One region of the Candidatus Dorea massiliensis AP6 genome, then DNA from elsewhere that is predicted to be linked to it. Evidence: riboswitches for the same ligand, from Rfam matches in the RefSeq annotation. Region 1 holds a riboswitch; each other region holds the start of a gene.
The links. A riboswitch is a leader RNA that binds a small molecule or an ion and turns the genes downstream of it on or off. The one in region 1 is predicted to bind cobalamin.
Positions count from the first base shown of each region.

Region 2: it holds a riboswitch for cobalamin, as region 1 does, so the genes downstream of both, ACESZP_RS05925 (tRNA threonylcarbamoyladenosine dehydratase) here and ACESZP_RS04540 (ABC transporter substrate-binding protein) in region 1, are expected to answer to the same signal.
Region 3: it holds a riboswitch for cobalamin, as region 1 does, so the genes downstream of both, ACESZP_RS10840 (ABC transporter substrate-binding protein) here and ACESZP_RS04540 (ABC transporter substrate-binding protein) in region 1, are expected to answer to the same signal.

Region 1 is NZ_CAXTKW010000003.1:140,393-145,498, reverse strand. It holds gene nikB (nickel ABC transporter permease) at 1-280, opposite strand, end outside; gene ACESZP_RS04540 (ABC transporter substrate-binding protein) at 381-1,961, opposite strand; cobalamin riboswitch at 2,189-2,370, opposite strand; gene ACESZP_RS04535 (ROK family glucokinase) at 2,831-3,766, opposite strand; gene hprK (HPr(Ser) kinase/phosphatase) at 3,790-4,725, opposite strand; gene uvrC (excinuclease ABC subunit UvrC) at 4,864-5,106, opposite strand, start outside.
Region 2 is NZ_CAXTKW010000004.1:170,979-176,084, forward strand. It holds gene ACESZP_RS05915 (FAD-dependent oxidoreductase) at 1-905, shown strand, start outside; gene ACESZP_RS05920 (ferredoxin-like domain-containing protein) at 919-1,872, shown strand; cobalamin riboswitch at 1,931-2,058, shown strand; gene ACESZP_RS05925 (tRNA threonylcarbamoyladenosine dehydratase) at 2,189-2,989, shown strand; gene cobI (precorrin-2 C(20)-methyltransferase) at 2,990-3,691, shown strand; gene cobM (precorrin-4 C(11)-methyltransferase) at 3,696-4,451, shown strand; gene hemA (glutamyl-tRNA reductase) at 4,451-5,106, shown strand, end outside.
Region 3 is NZ_CAXTKW010000009.1:128,326-133,431, reverse strand. It holds gene ACESZP_RS10860 (OPT family oligopeptide transporter) at 1-16, shown strand, start outside; gene ACESZP_RS10855 (PqqD family protein) at 17-379, shown strand; gene ACESZP_RS10850 (CapA family protein) at 536-1,750, shown strand; tRNA gene ACESZP_RS10845 (tRNA-Glu) at 1,899-1,970, shown strand; cobalamin riboswitch at 2,085-2,302, shown strand; gene ACESZP_RS10840 (ABC transporter substrate-binding protein) at 2,440-3,510, shown strand; gene ACESZP_RS10835 (iron chelate uptake ABC transporter family permease subunit) at 3,586-4,644, shown strand; gene ACESZP_RS10830 (ABC transporter ATP-binding protein) at 4,657-5,106, shown strand, end outside.

The DNA.
Region 1 (5,106 bases):
GCTCTACCACAGGCTTATTCAGGCTGTAGGATTTACCGAAATCTCCGCGCAGACAGTTGGTCAGCCAGCGCACATACTGTGTCAGGAAGGGATCGTTAAGTCCCAGCTCATCCCGGGTCTGCTGTACCAGTTCCTCCGTGGGCATCACACCGGTCGCAGAGAACATATTCCGAACCGGGTCGCCGGGAGACAGATAGGTCAGCAGGAACGTGATAAAACTGATACCGATCAGCACGATGACAATCTGTGCCAATCGACGGAAGATCTGCTTTTTATTCAAAATTCTCGCTCCTTTGCTGAAAAATGAAGCTGCCCTCACCCGAAACCACCTCTGCGGGGCCGGATGGGGGCAGCCTGTATGGTTAATAGAGAACTACCGATTACTCAGCCGGAGTAATCTCAGTGGTCAGCCAGTAGTAATCTGCTGTGTGAATGTGCGCATAGCCTACATTCTTGGAGTAAATCATGGAAGAGTTGTAGTAGCCGTCAATCAGGACTGCTGCGTCATCTACCAGAATCTGCTGCATCTGGAAAATCAGATCCTCACGCTTATCCTGGTCCATCTCGCTCTTCAGCTCCTCGAACAGAGCGTCGTACTCCGGATTGGAATATCCGCAGTAGGTGGTGTCGGTAGCCCAGTTTGCCATGTAAGCGTACGGGTCGCCGGTACCTACGGTAATCCAGTTATTGTTATTGAAGTCGTAGTCGCCTGCTGCCAGCTTACTCCACTGGTCGTCGGAGCTGCCGTAGTCTGCGGTGCAGCCGATGCCAATCTCAGCCAGGTACTGGATATGCGCATTCGAGAAGTCGTTCAGCAGACGGTTCTCGTAAGATACATAGTGCAGGTTGATGTTCTGTCCGTCGATCTCACGGATGCCGTCGCCGTCGGTATCTACGATACCAGCGTCGTCCAGGAGCTTCTTAGCGCCTTCCGGATCGTACTGATACGGGTTGTTCAGCTTCTCATAACCGTAGGTCAGAGTGGAGGGCAGTACGGAGAAGCCCGGTGTGTACAGGTCACCGATGGTCTTGGAATGGCAGATGGTGTCATAGTCGATACCCATCAGGATAGCCTGACGCAGAGTCTTATTGCCCAACACGCCGTCGAAGTTCATCCAGCTGAAGCCGCAGCGTACACCGGAAGCGATATCTACGGTGAAATCCGGGTTATCCTTGAAATCCTGGATATCGGATACGTTCGTGATGTTCTCTACCAGGTCTACCTGACCGCTCTGCAGAGCCATGGTCTTCGCGGAAGCGTCGCCCATGTACATCAGCTTTACTTCATCATAGGGAACTTCCTCACGATAGTTCGGGTTTGCTGCCAGATCGTAGCCTACACCTACACCGTTGAATTTCTCGATCATATACGGGCCGGTACCGATGGTGCCGTTGTCGAAGTTCTCGGTATCTGCCACATCGACGATGGCCATGGTCGGATGTGCCAGCTGTCCCGGCAGGTTCGCGTAGGGCTGAGTGGTCTGGATGGTCAGGGTATTGGCCTCATCATCCGCGATGATGGTTGCCTCGAACTCCAGGTACTTCTGGGGCTTTGCGGAACCGCTGGGTCCCATCTCCTTCAGGTACTCGAAATACTCTTTTACCTTGGTCGGCGTCAGATCACAGCCATCGGAGAACTTGATGCCGTCCTTCAGAGTGATGACCCACTCGGTATGCTCGTCGTTGACCGTATAGCTGTCTGCCAGCCAGGGCTCTACTTCCATGCTGTCATTGAACTTGAACAGGCCTTCCGTAATACCATAACGCATGGCGTTCCAGCCGCCGTTCTCGTCGGTTACGGTGTTCACGATACCGTCGGTGTACATCTGACATCCGAAGGTCAGAACCTTTTTATCAGAGTTGCTTGCGCTGGAGCTGGAATTGCTTCCGCTTCCGCCGCAGCCGGACAGCAGCAGTGCTGCAGCCAGTGACATGGTGATACATTTCTTTGCGATTCTCATTAGCGTTTCCTTTCTTTTTCTGCTTTGTTGACTGTTTTCTTTGTTCTCCTGTCAGCGCATCCTTTACGATTGAGAAAAGCTTCCTCCATCTCTTTTCTGCATAAAAAAAGCCGGATTCGCATCCGACTTGTTACTCACCAAAAAAGCGCACGCTTATCCCTGCCTTTTAAAGGAAAAGCATCGCCCTCAAGTAAGAATTATCCTGTCTTCCGCAAGAACTCTCTCTTTTATAAATCTAAAAATAAGCAGGTCTCCTGACTTAAGCGTGAACGCCCGCGGCGCCTTCCCAGAATCTCTTCCAGTGGCATCTTGCTTTGGACTGGCTATCACAGTGACGGGATCGCTCCGGATTCTCACCGGATTCCCTTTTAATTGAACCTTCGCTCAAACTTATCTTTTGCGCGGCATTTGCCGACTTTATGAACTTTTCGTTAATATATTGTCATAGTTTACAACTTCTGTCAATTCACATTTTCTTTTTTTTCGGAATGTTTCCCACAAAATACAATTCAACGCAAAAAAGCCGCTCCTGACACAGCAAGAGCACGACTTTTATGAATTTTTTGAACTTTTTATTCTTTTGGTATTCGACTTGTCCGGCTGCGCCGGGAGAGCGCAACCGCAAGGTCGAATAAAATAAAAGGGAGAGATAGGGCCTGGTGCCCTGAAATATAGAAAAAAGGCGTTACCACGGGAATTGGTAACGCCTTTGTTATCATTAGTTTTTCAATATGTATTATCTTTTGTTGAGATGATTCTACTACGGGAATCCGCAAAAGTCAATACCTTCTGCCGTCGAAAAATATCGGTAATTTCTGCTGCATTTTCTGTAATTTGCACAAAAGCAGTCGAAATATGCCGTCTTTCGCCTATCCTAATATCAGCTTGGCGCAGCCATAGATGCCTGCGTCGTTGCCCAACTCCGCCAGAGCGAAGGCAGTCTCACGGGTAGACTTATATGCTACCGGCTGGTAGTGCTTGCGCACATAATCCAGCAGAATCGAACCTGCTTTGGAGACGCCGCCGCCGATAACGATGACTTCCGGATCCAGAATCGCAGTCATGGAAGCAATCGCCTTGCCCAGGTAATCGCCGAATTCATCCGCGATCTTCTTGGCCAGATCATCATCCTCTTTCACTGCATCAAAGACGGACTTGGCGCTGATTTCATGGTCGCGCAGAATAGAAGGCTCGTCGCTCTTTTCCAGCCACTCCCGCTCCAGGCGCGCAATACCGGTAGCGGACGCATACTGCTCCAGACAGCCCTTGTTGCCGCAGCCACAGCAGTTCTCCTCGCCGTCCTTTACATGGATATGACCGATCTCGCCGCCTGCCCCGTGGGCTCCCACCAGAATCTGTCCGTCGATGACGATACCGCCGCCGACACCGGTGCCCAGGGTAATCATCAGCACGTCCCGGTGCCCTTTTCCACCACCCAGCCACATTTCGCCGAGGGCTGCCACGTTGGCGTCATTGCCTGCCTTGCAGGGCAGTCCGGTAAGCTCTGTCAGTTCTTTTGTAACAGCCTTGTAGCCCCAGCCCAGATTGGCAGTATGCGGAACACTGCCGTCCGCAGCTACCGGTCCCGGTACATCTACGCCGATACCCGCGATTTCTTCTTTGTTCAGCTTTTTCTCTTCTATCTTATCCAAAATGGTCTTTGCCAGATCCGGCAGAATCGCTTCGCCCTCATTTTCTGTGTGGGTCGGCACCTCCCATTTATCCAGAACCATGCCATCCGCGTCAAAGAGTCCCAGCTTCATGGTTGTTCCGCCGATATCAGCTCCAAAACAATATTTTTTCATATCCTATATCCCCCAGTATCCTTTTAATTCTTTCTTGTCATGCTTTCCTGCACACGACGGTACAATTCCTGCGCCGCGTTGTAACCCATCTTCTTCTGACGGTTATTAACTGCCGCAGTCTCTACGATAATAGCCAGGTTCCGGCCCGGACGGATGGGCAGGGAATGGCAGACCACCTTATTGCCCAGGAATTCTGTATACTCCTCGGTCAGTCCCAGACGGTCGTACTCCTTGTCCTTATCCCAGTCTTCCAGCTTGATGACCATGTCAATGGTCTGGGTCTCCTTGACGCACTCCACACCGAACAGTGTCTTTACATCCACAATACCGATGCCGCGCAGCTCAATGAAGTGCTTGGTAATCTCCGGGGAACGGCCCACCAGGGTATCGTCGCTGACCTTGTGAATCTCTACCACGTCGTCGGTAACCAGACGGTGACCACGCTTAATCAGCTCCAGTGCAGCCTCACTCTTACCGATACCGCTCTCGCCCATAATCAGCACGCCCTCGCCGTATACGTCTACCAGCACGCCATGGATGGAGATTCGGGGCGCCAGCTGGACATTCAGCCAGCCGATGATAGCCGCCATGAAGTTCGATGTCTTTTTATCCGAATAAAAGACCGGTACATTGTACTTGTTGGCCATTTCCAACGCATAGGGCTCCGGCTCGGTGCGGGAGGTGTAGACAACGCAGGGAATATTGCTGGAGAAAAACTTCTCATAAATCGGCTTTTTTTCCTCGTCGCTTCTGCTCTGCAGATAAGTGTATTCCACATATCCCAGAATCTGCACACGCTCGGTAGCGAAATGCGCGAAATAACCGGACAGCTGAATGGCCGGGCGGTTAATCTCCGGAGACGACAGCTTCATACCGGTCAGATCGATATCCGGCGTCAGATTTTTCAGCTTCAGCTTCTCTACCATCAACGTCATGTCTACATTTTGTACACTTCCCATGTTTGTTTCCTCTCTCTTCTTTATTTTTCATTTTTTATACGAAATGTCCTGTCACGGATGTTGTCTCTATTTTATCACACTGTTGCCTGAGGGGACAAGGCATATCCTTCATCTCAATGGGCAATTTTTTCTGTTATTTCAATGAAAGAATTTCCATACTTTTTCCGCCGCCGCCCGATTCATGGACGGAACGTCTGCCAGGGTTTCCACATCGGCCTCCCGTATGGCTTCCAGCGACTGGAAATGGCGCATCAGTGCCTTTCTTCTGGCCGGTCCGATACCCTCGATGTCATCCAGGACGGAATGTACCTGTTCTTTGCTTCGAAGGGAACGGTGGTACTCAATGGCGAAGCGGTGAGCTTCGTCCTGGATGCGGGTAAT
Region 2 (5,106 bases), on a different contig from region 1:
TGGGAATCCGTCCTAATACGGAATTTTTGCAGGACGCCGGTCTGGAAATGTTCAAAGGAGCTCTGTTGACAAATCAGGCGCTGCAGACAAATGATCCGGATATCTACGCGGTCGGCGACTGCGCTATGGTAACGAACCGGATTACCGGAAAGCCCCAGTGGTCGCCCATGGGTTCCACAGCGAATATAGCGGGCCGCGCGGCGGCGCAGCACCTTGCCGGGAAAACAGTGCAGTATCCGGGCGTGCTGGGAACCGGCGTGGCGAAGCTGGCCGGCTTCTGCATGGGAAGAACCGGATTACTGGAGCAGGCGGCGCGGGAAGCAGGCTATGACGCAGAGAGTGTGATTTGTGTGGTGGACGATAAGGCACATTACTATCCGGGCGCAGCTTTATTTGTCATAAAGCTGATTGCAGATCGGGAAAGCCACAGGCTGCTTGGTATGCAGACTGTGGGAACGGGAGCGGTGGATAAGCTGACGGATATAGCGGTGACTGCGATTTCCATGAAAGCGACCCTGGAGGATCTGCAGTACATGGATTTTGCGTACGCGCCGCCCTTCTCCACTGCGATTCATCCGCTGCAGCATGCAGTGAATATTCTGCTGAATAAGCTGAACGGGGAGCTGGACAGCATGACGGCCGCAGAGTATGCGGAAGAAGGAGAAAATTATCGGATCGTGGATGCGGGTATTACACCGTCGCTGCACGGGTATCCCTATGTGGACCTGAACAGCCTGGACGGTCCGGCAGACGGGCTTGGCAGGAACGAAAAGCTGCTTTTGGTATGTTCCAAGGGAAAACGGGCTTATCTGGTGCAGAACCGTCTGAAGGCTTACGGATATACGGATACAAAGGTACTGGAGGGTGGCATGACCTTCCATACAGAATTAACAGAGGAAGAATAAAAGGAGGCACACAATGGCTACATTAACAATCAGCAAGGAAGATGAAAAGCGCGTAAAGGCAATGGGATTTCTGAGCAATAAGGGAACCGATAATTTCTCGGCAAGAATCATTACCGTCAATGGAAAGATAACGGCTGCGCAGCAGAGATGCATTGCGGAAGCGGCGGAAAAATTCGGAAACGGAGTGATAACCTTTACCACCCGTCTGACGGTGGAGGTACAGGGCGTTCCCTACGACAAAATCGAAGAATTCAAGGAATATATTGCCAGAGAAGGACTAATTACAGGTGGAACCGGTTCTGTGGTACGCCCGGTTGTAGCCTGTAAGGGAACCACCTGCCAGTATGGACTTTTGGATTCCTTCGCCATTTCCGAGGAAATCCATCACCGTTTTTATGAGGGGTATCACACGGTAAAGCTGCCGCACAAATTTAAGATTGCGGTAGGCGGCTGCCCCAACAATTGTGTAAAACCGGATTTAAATGATTTGGGAATCATTGGTCAGAGAATCCCCGAATTTGACGAGGATAGCTGCAACGGATGTAAGAAGTGCAGCGTAGAGGCAGCCTGTCCCATCGGCGCGGCAAAGGTGAAGGACGGCGTTCTGGAGATTAACAAAGAAATCTGTAACAACTGCGGCCGCTGTGTGGGTCAATGCCGTTTCGACGCCATCGAAGACGGTCAGTACGGATTTAAGATTTACATCGGCGGCCGCTGGGGCAAAAAAATCAATCACGGAAAAGCGCTGCGTAAGGTGTTCACTAGTAAGGAAGAAGCCTTAAACGTGATTGAAAAGGCGATTCTCCTGTATCGGGAGCAGGGCATTACCGGCGAACGTTTCGCTGCGACCATCGAACGTCTCGGCTTCGATAACGTGGAGCAGCAGCTTCTGTCTGATGAAATTCTGGAGAGAAAGCAGGAGATTCTGGATGCGCAGCTTCATCTGACAGGAGGAGCAACCTGTTAAAAGGGAAACCCTATAGGGTATATTTTGTTGACGAAAGCCCGTCTGTATGCTACACTGACTAAGGTATAACGCAGAGAGTATGCATGATGCATAAAGCAGGGGAATCAGGTGGAAGACCTGAGCGATCCGGTCACTGTAAGCAGCGTGTCTGCAAGCCAGGCTACCTGCTCTTTGCGGGAAATGGACAGGCTTCCGTGGAAAGCGGTTCCGGATATAGTTGGCGGCGGATGGGATGAAATCCGCTGCTGATCATAAGGAGAGATCTGTCATAAAATACAGATCTCTTTTTGTTTTGCAAGCGTATGAGGAGAAAATTATGTTAAATCAGTTTTCAAGAACAGAACTTTTACTGGGAAAAGAAGCCATGGAGATTCTGGAGCATTCCAGGGTGGCAGTCTTCGGTATCGGCGGCGTGGGCGGCTATGTGGTGGAGGCCCTGGCGAGAAGCGGCGTGGGAGCCTTTGATCTCATCGACGACGATAAGGTGTGCCTGACGAACCTGAACCGCCAGATTATTGCCACCCGGAAGACGGTGGGTAAGTACAAGGCCGAGGTCATGAAGGAGCGTATCCTGGAGATCAATCCGAAGGCGGAGGTCAATACACATCTCTGTTTCTTCCTGCCGGAAAATAAGGATGAATTTGATTTCAGCCGGTACACCTATGTGGTGGACGCCATCGATACAGTCACCGCGAAGATTTCTCTGGTGGAGGAATGTGAGAAGGCAGGCGTGCCCCTGATCAGCAGCATGGGAGCGGGCAATAAGCTGAATCCCTTCCTGTTCGAGGTGGCGGATATCTATAAGACCAGCGTATGTCCGCTGGCGAGAGTCATGCGGCGCGAATTGAAAAAACGCGGCATCAAAAAGCTGAAGGTGGTCTACTCCAAGGAGAAGGCGGTGCGTCCCATCGAGGACATGTCCATCAGCTGCAGAACCAACTGTATCTGCCCGCCGGGAGCCAAGCATAAATGTACTGAACGCCGTGACATTCCGGGTTCGACCGCATTTGTACCGTCCGTAGCGGGACTTCTGATCGCAAGTGAAATCGTAAAGGATCTGACCGAGGACGCCATGAACCGCGCCCGGGCAGCCCAGGAGCAGGAGGAGAATAAATAGATGAAGGGTAAATTATACGGCATCGGCGTGGGTCCGGGTGATCCGGAGCTGTTGACGCTGAAAGCAAAACGGATTCTCGATGAAGCGGATATCATCGCCGTTCCGGTAAAAGAAGCCGGAGAAGAGAGTACGGCGCTGGAAATCATCCGCCCGGTGGTGGAACTGGAGCATAAGCACCTCCTGGAAGTCATTTTCCGGATGGCAAAGGATAAGGAGGAGCGGAAGAAGTGCAGAGCAGCGGCCTGCGAGCAGCTGACCGCAGAGCTTTCCCGGGGAAAGAATATCGCTATGATTACCCTGGGCGACGTCTCGGTATACAGCACTTACATGTATGTGAACCAGTATGTGGCAGAGCATGGCTTTGAAACGGAGATTATCCCGGGTATCCCATCCTTCTGCAGCGGAGCGGCTGCGGCCCGGTTACCGCTGATGGAGGGAAATGAGTCCCTGGTGATCGTGCCCTCCGTCCGTGCGGAGCAGCAGGTGGAGGAGGCCATCGCCCACTATGACAACGTGGTCATCATGAAGGCAGGAGGCAGCATTGGCCGCATCCTGGAGCTGATGAAAAAGTATGACCGCGCGGAAGGCTGCGCTACGGTCATCAGCTGCGTGGGTATGAAGGACGAATATATCGGATCCCTGGATCCGGAGAGAACATACAGTTACTTTACAACCGTCATCATCAAGAGAGAGAAGAGGTAAAACAATGGTATCATTTATCGGAGCAGGCCCGGGAGATCCGGAGCTTCTGACAATTAAGGGAAAGAAACTGATCGACAGCGCGGATATTATCATTTACGCAGGTTCTCTGGTAAACCCCAAGGTGCTGGCGGACGCCAAGGAGGGCGCGCAGATCTATAACAGCGCCACCATGACCCTGGAAGAGGTTCTGGCTGTCATGAAGGACGGCGAAGCCAAGGGCCTGAAGGTGGTCCGTGTACATACCGGCGACCCGGCTATCTTCGGCGCGCACCGGGAGCAGATGGACGCTCTCGATCGCATGGGTATCGAGTATGAGGTCATTCCGGGGGTCAGCTCTTTCCTGGCGACTGCGGCAGCCCTGAAGAAGGAATACACGCTGCCGGGTGTGAGCCAGACGGTGATCCTGACCCGCATGGAGGGCAGAACGCCCATGCCGGAGGGGGAAAAGCTTCAGGATCTGGCCAGACATCACGCCACCATGATCATTTTCCTGAGCATCGGTATGATGGACGAGCTGTCCGCAACCCTTCGGAAGGAGTATCGTCCGGATACACCTGTGGCAGTTGTATACAAGGCAAGCTGGCCGGAGCAGAAGATTGTGCGGGGAACCCTGATGGACATTGCAGAGAAGGTAAAGGCAGCAGGCATCACCAAGACTGCGCTGACTGTAGTAGGAGATTTCCTGGGAGATGATTATGAGCTGTCCAGGCTTTATGACAAGACCTTTACCCATGAGTTCCGGAAGGGAGTCGAAGCGTAATGAGCATCCGGCTTATCAGCATCAGCCATAAGACGGCGCCGCTGGAGGTTCGGGAGCTTTTCGCCTTTACCAAAGAGAAGCAGGCGGAGCTTGAGAAAATCCTCATAGACGAGGGCGGCGCGGCAGAGAGCGTCATTATCGCTACCTGCAACCGGACAGAGATTTATACCTATTTTGATAAAAAACAGGATAAGAAGAAAAACGTATTTACCAGGCTGCAGGAGCTGATTCTCCGGGAATCCGGAGCGGCAGCCGTGAAAGAGGACGTATCCGATTATCTGCGCTTCTATCAGGACAGAAAAGCGGTCAATCACCTGTTTTCCGTGACAGCGGGACTGGATTCCATGGTGGTGGGCGAGGATCAGATTCTCGGCCAGGTAAAGCATGCGCATGCGCTGGCACAGGAGGCGGGCAACAGCGGCAAATACCTGAATACCCTGTTCCGCTATGCCGTGACCTGTTCCAAGAAGATTAAGACGGATACGGATTTGTCAAAGACCTCGGTATCTACGGCGACCCTGGCGGTCAAGGCAGCGGAAGAAGCCTTTGGCGGAAGCCTGGCGGGTAAAAATGTTATGGTTATCGGCGGTACCGGTCAGATCGGCGGTATCGTACTGAAGAATCTGTACAGCCTGAAGGGCTTAAATATCTACAG
Region 3 (5,106 bases), on a different contig from region 1:
CAGAAAGAAGAAATAAATGAAGAAAAAAAAGAATTATCTGGATTTTGTGCCGGTCTGCGCGCCGGGCTACAGCTGGAAGCTGAATGAAAAGAAGCTGGTGGAGATAGAAGTACAGAACAAAGGCTTCTATAATTGGCTGGCACAGAAGTTTTTCAAGCGGCCGAAGGTCAGCTATATCAGTCTGGACGAGTACGGCAGCTTTGTATGGCAGCAGATGGACGGCCAGCGGACCATCTACGACATCAGCTTTCTGGTAAAGGAACGCTACGGCGAAGAGGCGGAGCCGCTTCTTCCGCGCCTTACAAAGTTTTTCCAGATTCTGTATCAGAACCATTATATCGGATACAGTACTCCGCTGGAGAAAAAGAAACAAGCATAGAGATCAGAAAATATTAAGAATTGGCAGCAGTCCTTCCTCCCGGAGGGCTGTTGCCTTTTTCTTTGGAAACGGGTAAAATAGATATCAGATAAAATGGACGGCGGCAGCGAAGGGACGGAATCCATGACGGGACGGAAAAGATCTTTTTACAGGGAAATGATAAAATACATTCAGATAAGTATTCTGGCAGTTCTCATGGCGCTCCTTGTAGGCGGCGCGTTGTGGGCGGCGGAAGGCTTTTCTGCGCCCGGGAAAAGCGCGGAGGCTCTGGCGGATGCAGGGATGGATTCCCTGGAAAATGCGGACACTGAGAAAACAGGAAAGCTGTCAGTGGAAGTACCGACCGTACATGTGTTGACGCCGTCCGGAAAATCAGAAGCCTCTGAAGCTTGGGCAGAGGAATCGGAAGGTGCAGAAGCCTCGGATGGAGAGAACCGGAAAGAGGATGTTACCTTATTGTTTGCAGGCGACCTGTTTCTGACTGATGTTTTACAGGAAAAATACGAGCGAAACGGCATTTCTGCAGCGGCCACATCAGATTTGCTTTCCATTACCCGCGGCGCCGATATCTTCATGCTGAATCAGGAATTTCCTTTTGGAACTACCGGTGAGGCAATGGAAGATAAGCAATATACCTTCCGGGTGGATCCCAAATATGCATCTGTATTACCGGAGCTGGGGGCAGATATCGTGACCCTGGCCAATAACCATATGCTGGATTTCGGACGGGGCCCGCTTAAGGAGACCCTTGAAGCGTTGGACGAGGCAGGAATTCTCCATGTGGGAGCGGGGCAGAACCTGGAGGAGGCAAAGGCTCTGAAAACCATGGAGGCAGGCGGACGGGTCATTGGCTTTCTGGGAGCCACCCGTGTGATTCCGGAGCATTCCTGGACGGCGTCCCGGAGCAATTCCGGTCTCTTTACCACCTATGATCCCACGAAGCTTCTGGGGGAGATACAGGCGGCGAAGCAGCAGTGCGACTATGTAGTGGTCTATGTCCATTGGGGAATCGAGCGGAACACAGAGCCGGAGGAGTATCAGAAGTCCTTGGCCCGCCAGTATATCGACGCCGGGGCAGACGCTGTGATCGGCGCGCACCCTCATGTACTGCAGGGGATCGAATATTATCAGGGGAAACCGATTTTTTATAGCCTGGGCAATTTTATTTTCGCAAACCGGACCTACGAAACCATGATGGCAGAGCTGACCATTACAGACGACGGCACAGAGGTAAGGGTGATTCCCTGTGTCAGTACGGCCAACCAGATGGGACTGATGGATGGCAGTGGGCGGGCAGCCTTCTACGGAAATCTGCAGGGGCTGTGCTTCGGCGGCGTTACAATAGGGGAAGATGGAAGCGTCAGGGAGTAAGAAAAAAAGATGTATAAATTATCAGAAAAATATAAAAAATACGTGAAATATAAAGAAATTAAAAATTTTGAAAAAAACACTTGCATTTCCTGTTGCCTTATTATATACTAAACAAGTCGCAAGGGTGCGGCACAAAAACATAGGAAATGGTCGATTGGTCAAGCGGTTAAGACGTCGCCCTCTCACGGCGAAAACAGGGGTTCGATTCCCCTATCGACTGCTGAAAAACTTCTGGTTATCCAGGAGTTTTTTGTTTTATCGCATTGTGGAGGAATGGAAGGAACTGGCATGGATTAACAATATTTGATGCTTGACAAGAAAACGGAAAATAGGTAATATATCTAACGGAGTGAGTGTCGGCTAACAGAAATGTTGGGCCGGTGAAAAGGGAAACAGGTGTAAATCCTGTGCGGTGCCGCCGCTGTAAGCGCGAAGTTTCAGGGCCGTTTTCCTTCACTGTCCGTAAGGTACAGGAAACGGTACGGGACGGGAAGAAGGAAGACAAATAAGGCCAGCGTAAGTCAGAAGACCTGCTTATTCTGCTTTTGCTGTCACGGTCCATGACATTTGCGAAAGATAAAGGGCGCAGTGCGTCCGGATGCCGAATACGGGTGCATCATCTGATCAGAAGTGATTGGGTGGTGCTTTTTTTATGGACGAATCATTTTATACAACAGAGGAGAAAGAACATGAAGAAGAGAGTAGTAAGCGTATTGTTAAGCACCTGCCTTGTGGCTGGTATGCTGGCAGGCTGTGGTTCCAAGACTGCGGATACCACAACCACCACTGCGGAGGAGACCACAGAGGATGCAGAAAGTACCGACGCAGCTGATGAGACGGTCGATGCAGACAGCGATTATGAGCCGGTCAGCATCACCCTGAACCTGGAGCGTTCCGGACTGGGCGAGAACGTAGAGTACACCATCACCAAAATGCCCTCCGCTGTGGTAGCGTCCGGCGACCAGATGGCAGACTTTTTCTTTGATCTGGGACTGCAGGACCAGATGGTAGGCTATACCAAGGGCTTCTGCTGGAGTACGGCTTCCGAGTATCCGGCCCGGGATGAGGTTCCTCAGCTGATGAATCCGGGCGAGGGCTTGACCAATCTGTCCAAGGAAGAATTGCTGGCAACCGGCTGTGATTTTCTGATGGGATGGGATTCCACATTCTCAGATAAAAACTTCAACAAGGATTTCTGCGAGGAAAACGGTATCACGATGTACTTCCCGTATGTATGCACAGACAGTGCAACCTTCGAGGATCTCTATAAGGATTATGAAACTCTGGGAAATATCTTCAAGGTGCAGGAACTGGCAGCCGAGAAGGTACAGGCTATGAAGGATACCCTGCAGGAGGTGCAGGACGCTCTGGGCGATGAGGCCTATGAGAATCCGGTAAAAGTATTTGCTTATGATTCCGGAGAGGATGTACCGTTTACCGCTTGCCAGGGTATGCCGGGCGACATCATCAAGAAGGCCGGCGGTATCTCCATCTTCGATGATATCGAAGCAGGCTGGGCAAAGCCCTCCTGGGAGGAAGTAGTAGAGCGTGATCCGGACGTGATTCTGATTCTGGAGTATACCGGAGACGATGTGGCAGAGAAGCGGGAGTTCCTGGAGACCAATGAGTTCACCAAGGATCTGCGCGCCGTAAAGGAAGGCAGAATCTACTCCGTATGCTGCAGTGATATGCAGGGAAGCGCAGGAAGCGCCAATGCAGTGAAGACCATTGCAGAGCAGCTGTATCCGGACAAATTCTAACAGGGGGAAAGACAGGGGAGTGAAAGCTCCCCGTTTTTCTTGCTCATTCTATTTGTGTTCTCGAAGGAGGAATCTATGAAAGGAACAGTAAAATCGGGCAAAGGCCGCTTCCTTGTGACGCTGCTGCTGGTATTGCTGCTGATTGCCGCGGTATTGACCATATCGGTAACCATCGGCGCAGTGAACGTCTCAGCAGGCGATATTGGAAAAATTCTGGTAAATAAAATCTCTGGGAAGGATATCTTTCAAATTGCCTGGGAGGGCAAAACGGAAAATATCATCTGGAATATCCGGTTTCCCCGCGTGCTGATGGCCTTTATCGTAGGCGCGGGACTGGCGCTGTGCGGCGTCCTGATGCAGGCACTGACCAAGAATCCCCTGGCAGATCCCTATGTGCTGGGTATCTCCTCCGGCGCTTCTGCCGGGGCAGTCTGCGCGATCCTGCTTGGGTGGTTCAGCTTTATGGGCGGGTATTCCGTTATCTTTGGCGCTACCATGGGAGCGGCTGTCTCCATCTGTCTGTCTTTAAGTATCGCCTCCATTCATGGCCGGATTACCTCGACGCAGCTGGTTCTGGCGGGTATCGCGACTTCCGCCCTGTTCTCGGCCTTTACCAATCTGATGGTATACGGAATCAATACGGGATCGGATAAGACGAAGATGGCGCTCTATTGGATGGTAGGATCCTTAAGCGGAGCCACCTGGAGCAAGCTGAGATATGTGGTGGTGGTTGGCGTTGTGGTAATCGTGGTCATTTTCCTGTTCGCGAAGGAGCTGGACGTATTGCTTCTGGGCGATGACGTGGCGGAAACTCTGGGTGTGGATACCCGTAAAATGAAACTGGTTATTATTGCGGCTTCCACGATCCTGACCGGCGTTGTGGTATCCGTCAGCGGCGTGATCGGATTTGTGGGACTGGTTGTACCCCATATTATGCGAAGCTTTGTGGGATCCGGACACAGACGGCTGATCCCCATGGCGATTCTGGGAGGCGGTCTTTTTACAATGCTTACCGATCTGATTTCACGCACCATCATTGCTCCGTCTGAATTGCCCATCGGCGTGGTGGCGGCCTTTTTCGGCGCGCCCTTCTTCCTGTATCTGATTCGCCGGGGCAATATGGGAAAAAAGTAGAGGAGGCAGAGTATGAGTTTACAGGTAAAAAATCTGGATTATCAGATAGACGGAAAAAGCATTCTGGAACAAATCTGCCTGGAAGTGCAGGACGGCGAGTTTGTGGGCCTGGTTGGTCCCAATGGCTGCGGCAAATCTACGCTTCTCAAAAATATCTACCGGACCTACAAGCCGGGCCGGGGTACCGTTTTTCTGAATGAAAAGGATGTGCTGGATTTTTCCTTCAAAAAAATGGCCGGGGAAATGGCAGTCATGGCTCAGGAAAATCATGTGGAGTTTGATTTCGAGGTGCGGGATATGGTCATGTTTGGCCGGTACGCCAAGAAAAAATTCCTGCAGGGGGATTCGGCGGAGGACAAGAAGCTCTGTGAAAAATGCCTGAAGGAAGTGGGACTGTCCGGCTACGAGCACCGTTCCTACTTAAGCCTGTCCGGTGGCGAAAAGCAGCGTGTGCTGCTGGCC